Regions from separate parts of the Sporosarcina jeotgali genome, predicted to be linked through region 1. Evidence: riboswitches for the same ligand, from Rfam matches in the RefSeq annotation. Region 1 holds a riboswitch; the other holds the start of a gene.
What was found. A riboswitch is a leader RNA that binds a small molecule or an ion and turns the genes downstream of it on or off. The one in region 1 is predicted to bind thiamine pyrophosphate.

Region 1 (5,468 bases):
ATAGCTTGCTGAATGGCAGGTATAGCGGCTTCGATCACCCATTTGAATCTAGTACGAATTGATTGACTATCTTCCATGTCCATTCCTCTCTTCACTTATATTGGTATAAACAAAACCGGCTAAGGGATTGTCTCCTCAACCGGTACTGATAATCATATATACTTATAGTATTCTTTCATTAATAGAAGTAATGGCAGTTCATAGAGCTGTTTTCCATCAATCTTGAAAATCCCCCGCCCCACTAGTCGCTGGATGACATCCTCACGCTTCATATCCATTTTGGTTTCTTCAATTTTCAACATGGTGCTTGTTCCTCCTTGAACCGGATCTATATTTCAGTATTCCTTTTATGTACTATTTATAAACCTGTTGAGGCGCACTCTCTCCTAGGCTATCTGTTGTATCCCAATGTGTTTTCCATGTAATATAGAAGGGAGAACAATTATGTACGACAATTCCATCGCATTTTAGGAGGATACCATGAACGCAAAAAAACTTCCGTTCTTGCCAATCATTATCGGTACGGACATGAACGCATACAATATGGCAATTTCTTTTCACGAAGCCTACCATATCCATCCAGTATTAATCGGAAAAGAGCCTTTATCATTTACGCAACTCAGCACAATTCCTCACAAAATCGAATTGAATAACGAGCTGTCTGATGAAAACAAATTTGCAGATATTCTTATTGAAATCAGTAAAAAATACAAAGAAGACGGCCGCGAGTTATTGCTTGTCGGTACGAATGATTTGTACGTGCGACTCATCATTGAACATGCAGAACGTTTAAGGGAATATTTCACATTTAACTATATCAATCGTGAACTTATGGATAATTTACAGATTAAGTCTCACTTTTATAAGCTGTGTAAAGAACACGGAATCGATACTCCCCTCACATTCTTTTACGATTGCGCAGCCGATGGTCCTTTCAGTGAGCATATGAATTATCCTGTGATTGTGAAGCCAAGTGATACAGTTGTCTACAACCAAAATAAGTTTGCTGGACAGCAAAAAGTGTACAAAGTGAATTCTCTTGGGGAATTGAATCAGGTTATTGAAACAGTGAAAAACAGCGGCTATAACGAAGAACTCATCATTCAGGATTTCATCCCCGGCGATGATACATATATGTGGGATTCTGTGATCTATGCAGATTCTGCTGGAAAAACTCAGCTCGTTACGTTTGCACAAGTTGTTTTACAGGAACATACAGTGACGGCAATCGGAAACTACACCGCTGTAATTACAAGATATAACGAAGAAATGATGTACAAGTTGAAAAACTTCTTAGAAGCCGTCGGGTATCAGGGCTTCGCAAACTTTGACTTGAAGTATGACCCGCGTGATAAAAAATTCAAAGTATTTGAAGTGAATATCCGACAAGGCCGTTCCAGTTATTATACGACTGCGCTTGGACATAATATGGCGAGCTATTTTGTAGATGATCTGATTTACCACAAGCAAAAGCCGCTTGTGTTACTAAATGAGCCGTTCCTGTTCACGGTAGTTCCAAAAATTGTTCTTAAGAAATTCGTAACGAACAAGGCGGTTAAACGGGATATTAAACGGTTGCTGAAGCAGAGAAAGTTTGTGAACCCATTGTTCTACAAAGGGGACAAGCATTTGAAGCGCAAGCTTTATTTGTTCTTGAGACAGGTCAATTATTATAAGAAGTATCGAAATAATAATTGGTGACAGCAAAAAAAGCGACAAGAGCTGAGAACTGCTCTTGTCGCTTTTTCGTATGTTTTATTCTCCAAGATCTACGTTGTGATAGACTTGCTGCACGTCTTCTAAATCTTCGATTGCATCGATCATTTTTTCGAACTGCTCAGCAGATGCTTCGTCCAGCTCGACATCGTTTTGGGCAAGCATTGTCAGTTCAGCGACTGTGAAATCAGTGATTCCTTCAGACTTAAATGCCTCTTGAACCTCGTGGAATGCAGTTGGGTCTGCGTATACTAATACGTGTCCGTCTTCTTCACTAATGTCATTGACATCTACATCGTGTTCCATCATAAGTTCGAGAACATCATCTGCAGACTTTCCTTCAATTCCGAAAACTGCAGTATGGTCAAACATGTAAGCGACAGATCCGCTTACGCCCATGTTACCCCCGTTTTTACCGAATGCTGCGCGTACTTCCGAAGCTGTTCTGTTCACGTTATTTGTTAACGCATCGACGATGACCATCGATCCGTTTGGTCCGAATCCTTCATAACGAAGCTCGTCATAGCTTTCTTCGCCGCCGCCTTTTGCCTTCTCAATAGCACGTTCAATGATTGTTTTTGGAACACTGTACGTTTTCGCACGTTCCAAGACGATTTTAAGAGCTTGGTTCGATTCCGGATCCGGCTCCCCTTGCTTTGCTGCTACATATATTTCGCGACCGAACTTTGCATAGATCCGGCTCGTGTTTGCATCTTTTGACGCTTTCTTTTCTTTAATATTGTTCCATTTACGGCCCATTTTGACCACTCGCTTTCTGTTTGGATGAATCAGAGGTTAATATCCTTTTCTTAGTATATCATGACTAAATTCATTGCGGAAAGTAAAAAACGTTGAATATGCGACACTTGCTAGTTTCAGATAAGTATGGCAAAATAATAAATGACTACAATACAACTTCATCACTGACAATATGTAGGGGTACCGGACACCGGTTGAGATGCAGGATACATGCAGACCCTTTGAACCTGATCTGGGTAACGCCAGCGGAGGGAACATATTCATTTCATAATGATTATGTGACGTGCGCTCCCGAAGATTGGGAGCGCACGTTTTTTGTTGCAGTGTGAAACTCCAGGAGGGGGATTTCATTGAAACGAATACTAACAGTCTTATTTGCCGCTTCGCTTATGACAGCATGCGGTGCAGAAAAAGAACCAGGCACGTCTGGCAACCCGGACAAAGAAACCGCACAAAAGGTCCATTTCGCACTCGATTGGACACCTAATACGAATCATACCGGTTTATATGTTGCGGAAGAAAAAGGATACTTTAAAGACGCGGGACTGGATGTGGACATCATGCTTCCGGGCGAAGCCGGTGCTGACCAGCTCGTTGCATCAGGAAAAGCGGACTTCGGTATCGGAGCACAAGAGGCTCTTACAGAAGCCCGTGCAGCTGGAATTCCCATCGTTTCGATTGCAGCAATCATCCAGCATAATACATCTGGATTTGCTTCGTTAAAAGAAGAAGGCATCGAATCGCCTAAAGACTTTGAAGGAAAAAATTATGGCGGCTGGGGTGCACCCGTCGAACAGGCTGTCGTTGAATCGCTGATGGAAAAAGATCATGGAGATAGCAGTAAAGTGAAATACATCAACATGGGTTCTTCCGATTTCTTCACAGCTATTCAGCGGGATATCGACCTGGCCTGGGTATACTACGGCTGGACAGGCATCGAAGCGGAACAGCGCGGGATGGAACTGAACATGCAATATTTAAAAGATTACTCCGAAAAACTGGATTACTATACACCTGTCATCACAACAAATGAAAAACTCATTGCAAAAGATCCTGAGAAGGTGAAAGCATTTGTTGCGGCTGCTGTAAAAGGGTATGAGTTTGCCATAGATCATCCTGAAGAAGCTGCGGATATCTTAATTAAAGCCGTTCCGGATTTAGATCCTGAGCTCGTCAAAAAAAGTCAGCAATGGCTCTCTCCCAAATATCAGGATGATGCACCTCGTTTTGGTGAACAGCAGCTGAAAACATGGGAAAATTACGCACAATGGATGGAAGAGAACGACTTGCTTGAAGGTGAATTCAACGCAAAAGATGCATTTACAAACGAGTTTTTACCCAACTAAGGAGGAACTAATCATGGCTAATGCCCTTGTCAGTATTCAAATAATCCCGAAAACACCGAATGGCGAAGACGTCATTCCATACGTGGATGCAGCAATTGAAGTTATCGAACAATCCGGTGTTCCCTACCGTGTTGCACCACTTGAAACGACTATGGAAGGTGAACTTGGAAACTTGCTTCACATTATTGAAAAGATGAACACGCGCATGACGGAATTAGGGGCGTCAAGTGTCATTTCTCAAGTGAAAATCTACAGCAACCCCAAAGGGGCATCTATGGATAAACTGACGGAGAAGTATAGATGAAATCGGCAGTGAACAAAGGATGGCGGCCACTCGTGGTCTTCATCCTTTTACTCGTTATTTGGGAAGGGGCTGCTCGAATTTTCGATGTCCCCGCTTGGCTCCTTCCCGTACCTACTCAAATTGCTGAAGAGGCTTTTACAGGCTATTCATTGTACGTCTCACATATTTTGTCCACAATCACTCTTTCAGCAACTGGCTATCTTGTCGGCATTACGGTAGGGATCGGGGTTGCGATTGTATTGTTCCGCATTCCATTTCTTCAGCAAGCATTTTATCCGCTTCTGATTTTATCGCAAAATATTCCCGTCATTGTACTCGCTCCGCTCCTCGTTATTTGGTTCGGGTTCGGGATGCTTCCTAAAGTGATTGTCATTGTTCTTGTCTGTTTTTTCCCTGTCACGATTGCGGCACTGGATGGATTCAGACAAACAGACCGGGATATGCTGTACTACTTGAAGATGATCGGTGCAAGCAACCGCCAGATTTTTTGGAAATTGCAGTGGCCGCACTCATTGCCTTCTCTGTTTTCCGGACTGAAAATCGCAGCGACATACAGTGTCATGGGGGCTGTCATTTCTGAATGGCTCGGTGCGAACAAAGGAATCGGTGTCTACATGACACTCGCTTCTTCGTCGTTCAAAACGGATCGCGTTTTCGTTGCTATTGTGCTGATTATGATTTTAAGCTTAACGTATTTCGGAATAATTTTAGCCATTGAAAAAAGCGTCTTGCGCTGGCGCAGTTCAGGAGGGAATGAATCGAATGGGTCAACTCGCTCTTAACAACCTATCGAAATCATACGGAGCTAATCATGTCCTTCAAGACATTTCACTGTCTGTGAAGGAAGGAGAATTCGTTTCCATAGTCGGACCTTCAGGCAGCGGAAAAAGCACGATCTTTCAGCTGATTGGCGGGCTGTATACACCTGACGCCGGGACGATTTCGCTGGATGGCAAAGTTCTGAATGATTCCCGCGGACACATTAGTTATATGCCGCAAAGTCCTGCGCTTTTTCCATGGCGGACTGTCCTTCAAAATGTTGAACTGAGTTCTGAAATTGCCGGTACTAAATTCGATCGCTCCAAAACAATGGAGCTTATTAAAAGTGCAGGATTGTCTGGATTTGAGGATGCCTATCCAAGTGAGCTTTCAGGCGGTATGAAGCAGCGTGTCTCGTTCATACGCAGTTTAAACGCACCGCAATCGATTATTTGCCTGGATGAACCCTTTTCTGCTTTAGATGAATTCACACGTCTGGAAATGCAGCAATGGCTTCTGTCTATTTGGGAAACGTACAAGAAATCGATCCTTTTCATTACACACGATATCGATGAAGCGCTCTT
Region 2 (5,468 bases), 590 kb from region 1:
CCCATTATGAAATACACACGTACATCAACGTCTTTCAATGAGTTCTACCTCCTGTGTCTTCAAATAGCCGCTGTTCCTGAAAGCACCATGATTGGTAGGACCGTGACCTTGCCCAAGTTCAATTCCGTTTTCAATTGCCAGTTGTATAAAATGTTTTGCAGTCACAACTGCTTTTTCCAATGAATGACCTTTCGCCAACTCGGCAGTAATCGCAGCAGCAAATGTACATCCTGTTCCATGTGTATGTCGTGTTTCAATTCGCTTTGATCGCATTAGAAAGTGCTCACCGTTTGCCGTCAAGAACAAATCTTCTGCATAAGGGACATCTTCACGATGCCCTCCTTTTAATAGAACTGCAGAGCACCCCATGGACAGCAGCGTATTTGCGGCAAGTACCATGTCGCGTTCTGAACGAATCAGTTGACCGGTTAATACTTCAGCTTCAGGAATGTTTGGTGTAATCAGTGTCGCTGCAGGGAGCAGCTGATCTTTCAAAGCAGCCACGGCTTCGTTTTGCAATAATGACGCTCCGCCTTTTGCAATCATGACGGGGTCGATAACAAGCGGGATTGCTGAATATGCTCTTAGTTCATGCGCAACGGACTGAATGATTTCCGCGGAGAATAACATTCCGGTCTTAATCGCTTTCACGGGTAAATCATCGAGAACCGCCTGTATTTGAGCTGCAACAATTCTTGCATCCACAGGCTGTACAGCATGGACGCCTAATGTGTTTTGAGCTGTAATTGCCGTCAATGCCGATGTGCCAAATACACCTAGTTCCTGGAACGTTTTCAAGTCCGCTTGAATTCCCGCACCGCCCCCGCTATCGGAACCGGCAATCGTTAACGCTGCTGATGTCATGACATCACTTCCTGTTCGTACTGGAATTGATCATCGGTAACATCAGAGGATTCTGTGGAATGAAGCGTATTTAAGAAATTCATAGCAAAATCACCAGGTCCAAATGATTGCTCTGCTGCGATTTCACCAGCCTTTTTATAAAACGCAAGACTTTCCGCTGCTGTATGAAGAGCATCCGCCTGACTAACTGCTAAAAACGCTCCGGCGACAGCATTTAGAAGACACCCGGAACCGGTAACGAGCGGCATTAGTTCATGTCCGCCTGATATCCGAATCACACGCTCTCCATCCGTAACTAGGTCGGTCTCGCCAGTAACAGCGACTAAACAGTTATTCCGCAGAGCAACTTGCTTCGCTGCATCTGTAATATCAACGTCACCGCTTCCAGCGTCAACTCCTTTTGCATTCCATGCAACTTCAGCAATAGCTGCAATTTCGCCCGCATTTCCTCGAATTAACGAAAAGTCCAAGGTATCTAATAAATGATTCACAGTTTGCTTGCGAAACGCAGTAGCGCCTGCTCCAACAGGGTCGAGAATGAGAGGGTGACCATGTTGGATTGCACTCTTTCCAGCTGCAATCATGGAATTGACTGTTGTTGGATCCAGTGTTCCTATATTCAAAAGAGTACAAGAAGAAATGGCAGCAATTTCCGCAGATTCTTCCAAGGAATCGGCCATGATGGGAGAAGCTCCAAGAGCTAATAAGCCATTTGCTTGGAAATTAGCAACTACACTATTTGTCATGCAATGGACTAATGGTTTTGTCTGTCTGAGGTTCTTAAGAATAGTTTGTTGTCTCATGAAACTGAAACCTCCGTTACACCATCTGTTTCCCATTGTTGTTTCGTCCAAGCCATTTCCCAGAATTGCAACTCGTAATGACTGCTTTTCACAAAATGTGCTTTCAGTTCTTCACGGTGTTCAGCAGAAACAGAATCCGCCAGCTCGTTCATGCGGTTAATTTGTTCGCGTGTGGCTTGTTCAAACCATTCTGACCCGTAAGTCGCAATCCATTTATCGTAGATCGGATGATTCGGCTCAGCGTTTTTCAATCGTTCACCAATCTCGTAATACAGCCAATAGCAAGGAAGTAATGCCGCTAGTGTATCCGCAAGATTTCCAGTCATTGCGGTTCGATAGAGGTGTGAAGTATAGGCATACGCTGTTGGCGCAGCCTGAAAAGATGAGAGATCCTTATCCGAAACAGAAAGCAATTCAAAGAACCCTTCATGAAGTGAAATTTCAGCACCGCATGTTTCTTCAGCGTGTTGCGCAAAGCGTTGTGTGGTCGGTAAATCTTTCGCTTGGACTGCAGCCAGTGCATGGACTTTTGCGAAATGCTTCAAGTAATAGGAATCCTGAAGAACGTAAAATCTGAAAATGTCTTCAGGCAGTGTCCCTGCCGCTAAATGCTGGACAAATGGATGATTGAAACTAGCCTCCCAGCTTTCATTACAAAGCTTACGAACTTCTTCACAAAATGTCATTTAAAACCGCCCCTTTCGATGAATGAACCGAAAAAAAGCCGCCCCAATCGACTCATCAGTCGAAGGAGCGGCTCGCGTTATAGGAAGTTTTCAGGGATCTGCCCGAAAAAAGACGTGTCCATTTGCGATCCACTTCCCTCCGCTGGTATGAGCCAGATCAGGTTCCAAGGGTCCGCATATCTATACGCGTCTCAGTCTTTTACAAAGACTCCCCCAGTGGGCAATCGTTTTCAGTTTTCCCCCTCACTATACCATAGTTTTAAAAATTGGCAATAAGGGCAAAATACAATTACTACGTAAAAAGGAGGCTATGTAATGTCGCAGCGTTTTGAAATTACATCTGTTACCCACGAAGTTGGGCGGATTGCGTTTGATTGGGACGATGCAGGCGGAACGTATCATGTGTATAAAGACGGCGAGCACATCTACGAAGGTACATCCCCTGACTTTCAAGATACAGACATTTTAGCGGATACATTTTATAAATATACAATTGAACGGCATGTAAATGATGAAGTGAAAGATGTAATCGTCATGCAGACGTCCACGTTTTCCGTGGAGAAGAACAAAAGCAATCCTCTTCAATCACTTGTCATGACCACCATCATCGCACGTACACAGATTGCTTTGTCTTGGGAACGACTGAGTAATACTGAAACGTATACGATTTATCGTAATGGTGAACAGCTTGCTCAAGTGGATTCAAATCGATACATCGATCGGGATTTCAATATAGATGAGCCAATTACGTACGCAGTTTACTGTGAAAGACCAATTGCTCAATCTGAAGAAACTTTTAACAACGCCCGCTCTTTCATCGCCAAAGCGTTAGGGGTCTTCTTGCCAGAAGAGAATGAACGGCCTGCTAATATTGAAGGTTTCACGATAATGAAATCTATTGACAAGCCCACAGCATTATTGGCTTCAATTCGTGATTATCATAAACCTGAACCAGTTAACCATTGGTCTTTCCGTTACAAAACTTTTCTGGAAGATGACATCCTTGAGAATCCGAACGTCCTATCCCCGAATCGATATTTTAAAGGGGATAATCGAAAGTTCGACCCCGAATCAGATAACTATCGGACATTTGTAGATATAGAGATCACTGCAAACAATCCGGATCAGCCTATCACTTTCACAAAGAAGGTCGGAGAAAGTGTTGCTTATGGATTAGATAAAGAAATTCGGGATTCTGAAACAGCTACAGATGAAGGGATTTTTTTAAAGCAGTCAAATTATAATCGAAACGAGTCGCGATTCATTTTGGAACACGCTGTTGGCAATCCTCTTACAACTGCACCCGATATCAACTACGAGGTGATGGCCGTATTGAGGAGGAATGGTACGTTTGACCTCACGGGTTTCCATGACCAGTCTCCAAATCATGAAATTTATCTAAAAAAAGGGGAGACCCATCGATGGATTCCTGTTCACCAAAGTCGCAGTGAAGGACTTGCTTATATGAGCGGTGTTACAGCATATCAGTATTGGCGTTTTTCCAATATCAATTAAGGCAACTCGTGTTTAGGCAGCACTTTTGACAATGATAGGGTAATCAATTATATTTATCTTGAATTCAAGATAAAAGGGAGAGGGACGAATATGACAAAAACAGCGATTGTTTATTACAGTTCAACAGGTACGAATCATCAGCTGGCAGAATGGGCGGCAGCAGCGGCAGCAGAAGCGGGGTCTGAAGTAAAGTTATTAAAAGTGAAGGAAACGGCTCCTGCAGCGGCAATCGAATCCAACGCGGCATGGAAAAAACATCATGACGCGACGCTGGATATTCCAGAAGTGACCCCGGAAGATCTGGAATGGGCAGATGCGATTATTTTTAGTGTGCCAACACGATTTGGAAATATTCCTGGACAAGTACAAAGTTTTATCGACACTGTTGGGGGATCATGGGCTCAAGGCAAACTTGCAAACAAAGCAGTGAGTGCAATGTCGTCCGCACAAAACGAACACGGCGGACAAGAGGCAACAATTTTATCGCTTTATACGACGATGTACCATTGGGGAGCAATTGTCGCGGCACCGGGCTATACAGATCCAGTGTTATTTGCAGCGGGAGGAAACCCTTACGGAACAAGTGTTGCGGTTGCACAAGACGGCGAAATGAAAACAGATCGACAAGCCATTAAAGCGGCAGTGGACTATCAAGCGAAGAGAACAGTTACTGTTGCTAAAGCACTTCAGCATATGGAATGAGTTAGATCGTTCTAGAAAATAACAAAACCGTCACCCACCCGGGTGACGGTTTTGCTATTTCACGAGTAATACAGGACATCTTAAGCGCTTCATCACTTTATGACTGACGCTGCCGAGAATCATTTCTTGGAAAGAACTAAGCCCTCGACTTCCGATTACAACAAGGTCGAACGACTCTGAATGCGCATAGTCGATCAGCGCAGGTGCAGGCTCGCCATGCAGAATTTGTACGTTGTAAGGGACATCGTATTCACGAAGGACCAATTCCACAGGTTTTAGTTGCTTTCGGCGTGTCAGGTCCAGCGAGTCCTTACTTTCTGCGTGCAGGACAGATTCTTTAGCCTTGTCAAAATCAGCGACAAATACAATTGTAATCGTACAGTCATCTGAACAGTTAGCAAGCCGGGCAGCTTCTCTAGCTGCGCGAATGGAGTTTTCAGATCCATCTGCAGCGAGCATGATTGTCTGATACATCGTTGCCACCTCATTGATCAATAGAGTCAGGTCATGAGCTCGTTGAGCAGACGCCTGCTGGATTCCCCTAATCCGATAATTGTTACATTCAAACCCTTGCTGCGATAGGATTCCGTCACTTTCGTAACAGCGACAGCTGCCGAATCATCCCATACTTGTGAATCTGTAAAATCGAGGATGATGGTACCAGTGGTTTCATCCATATGAAACGAATCATGGAATTTCTCAACGGATGCAAAGAATAATTGACCTTTCACAGCGTAGCGTATGGAATCATCCTCAACGATGCGATCTACATGGATTTTGGAGATTTTAGCAACGAACAGAACAGCACTCAATACAACTCCGGCAATGACCCCTTTAGACAAATCATTTGTTGCTACCACAATAACGACTGTTGTGAGCATGACCAAAGCGTCTGCTT

Region 2: linked by a shared signal. The riboswitch ahead of tenA (thiaminase II) and the one ahead of PGH26_RS11905 (ABC transporter substrate-binding protein) in region 1 are both predicted to bind thiamine pyrophosphate.

Annotation. Positions count from the first base shown of each region.
Region 1 is NZ_CP116341.1:2,372,717-2,378,184, forward strand. Features, by position in the region: gene PGH26_RS11885 (amidase family protein) at 1-77, opposite strand, end outside; gene fbpA (Fur-regulated basic protein FbpA) at 153-302, opposite strand; gene PGH26_RS11895 (carboxylate--amine ligase) at 481-1,701, shown strand; gene PGH26_RS11900 (YebC/PmpR family DNA-binding transcriptional regulator) at 1,756-2,475, opposite strand; TPP riboswitch at 2,642-2,746, shown strand; gene PGH26_RS11905 (ABC transporter substrate-binding protein) at 2,826-3,821, shown strand; gene PGH26_RS11910 (thiamine-binding protein) at 3,835-4,125, shown strand; gene PGH26_RS11915 (ABC transporter permease) at 4,122-4,907, shown strand; gene PGH26_RS11920 (ABC transporter ATP-binding protein) at 4,888-5,468, shown strand, end outside.
Region 2 is NZ_CP116341.1:2,965,196-2,970,663, reverse strand. Features, by position in the region: gene thiE (thiamine phosphate synthase) at 1-38, opposite strand, end outside; gene thiD (bifunctional hydroxymethylpyrimidine kinase/phosphomethylpyrimidine kinase) at 25-864, opposite strand; gene thiM (hydroxyethylthiazole kinase) at 861-1,667, opposite strand; gene tenA (thiaminase II) at 1,664-2,353, opposite strand; TPP riboswitch at 2,471-2,578, opposite strand; gene PGH26_RS15010 (DUF3238 domain-containing protein) at 2,669-3,868, shown strand; gene wrbA (NAD(P)H:quinone oxidoreductase) at 3,959-4,570, shown strand; gene PGH26_RS15000 (universal stress protein) at 4,625-5,044, opposite strand; gene PGH26_RS14995 (SulP family inorganic anion transporter) at 5,071-5,468, opposite strand, start outside.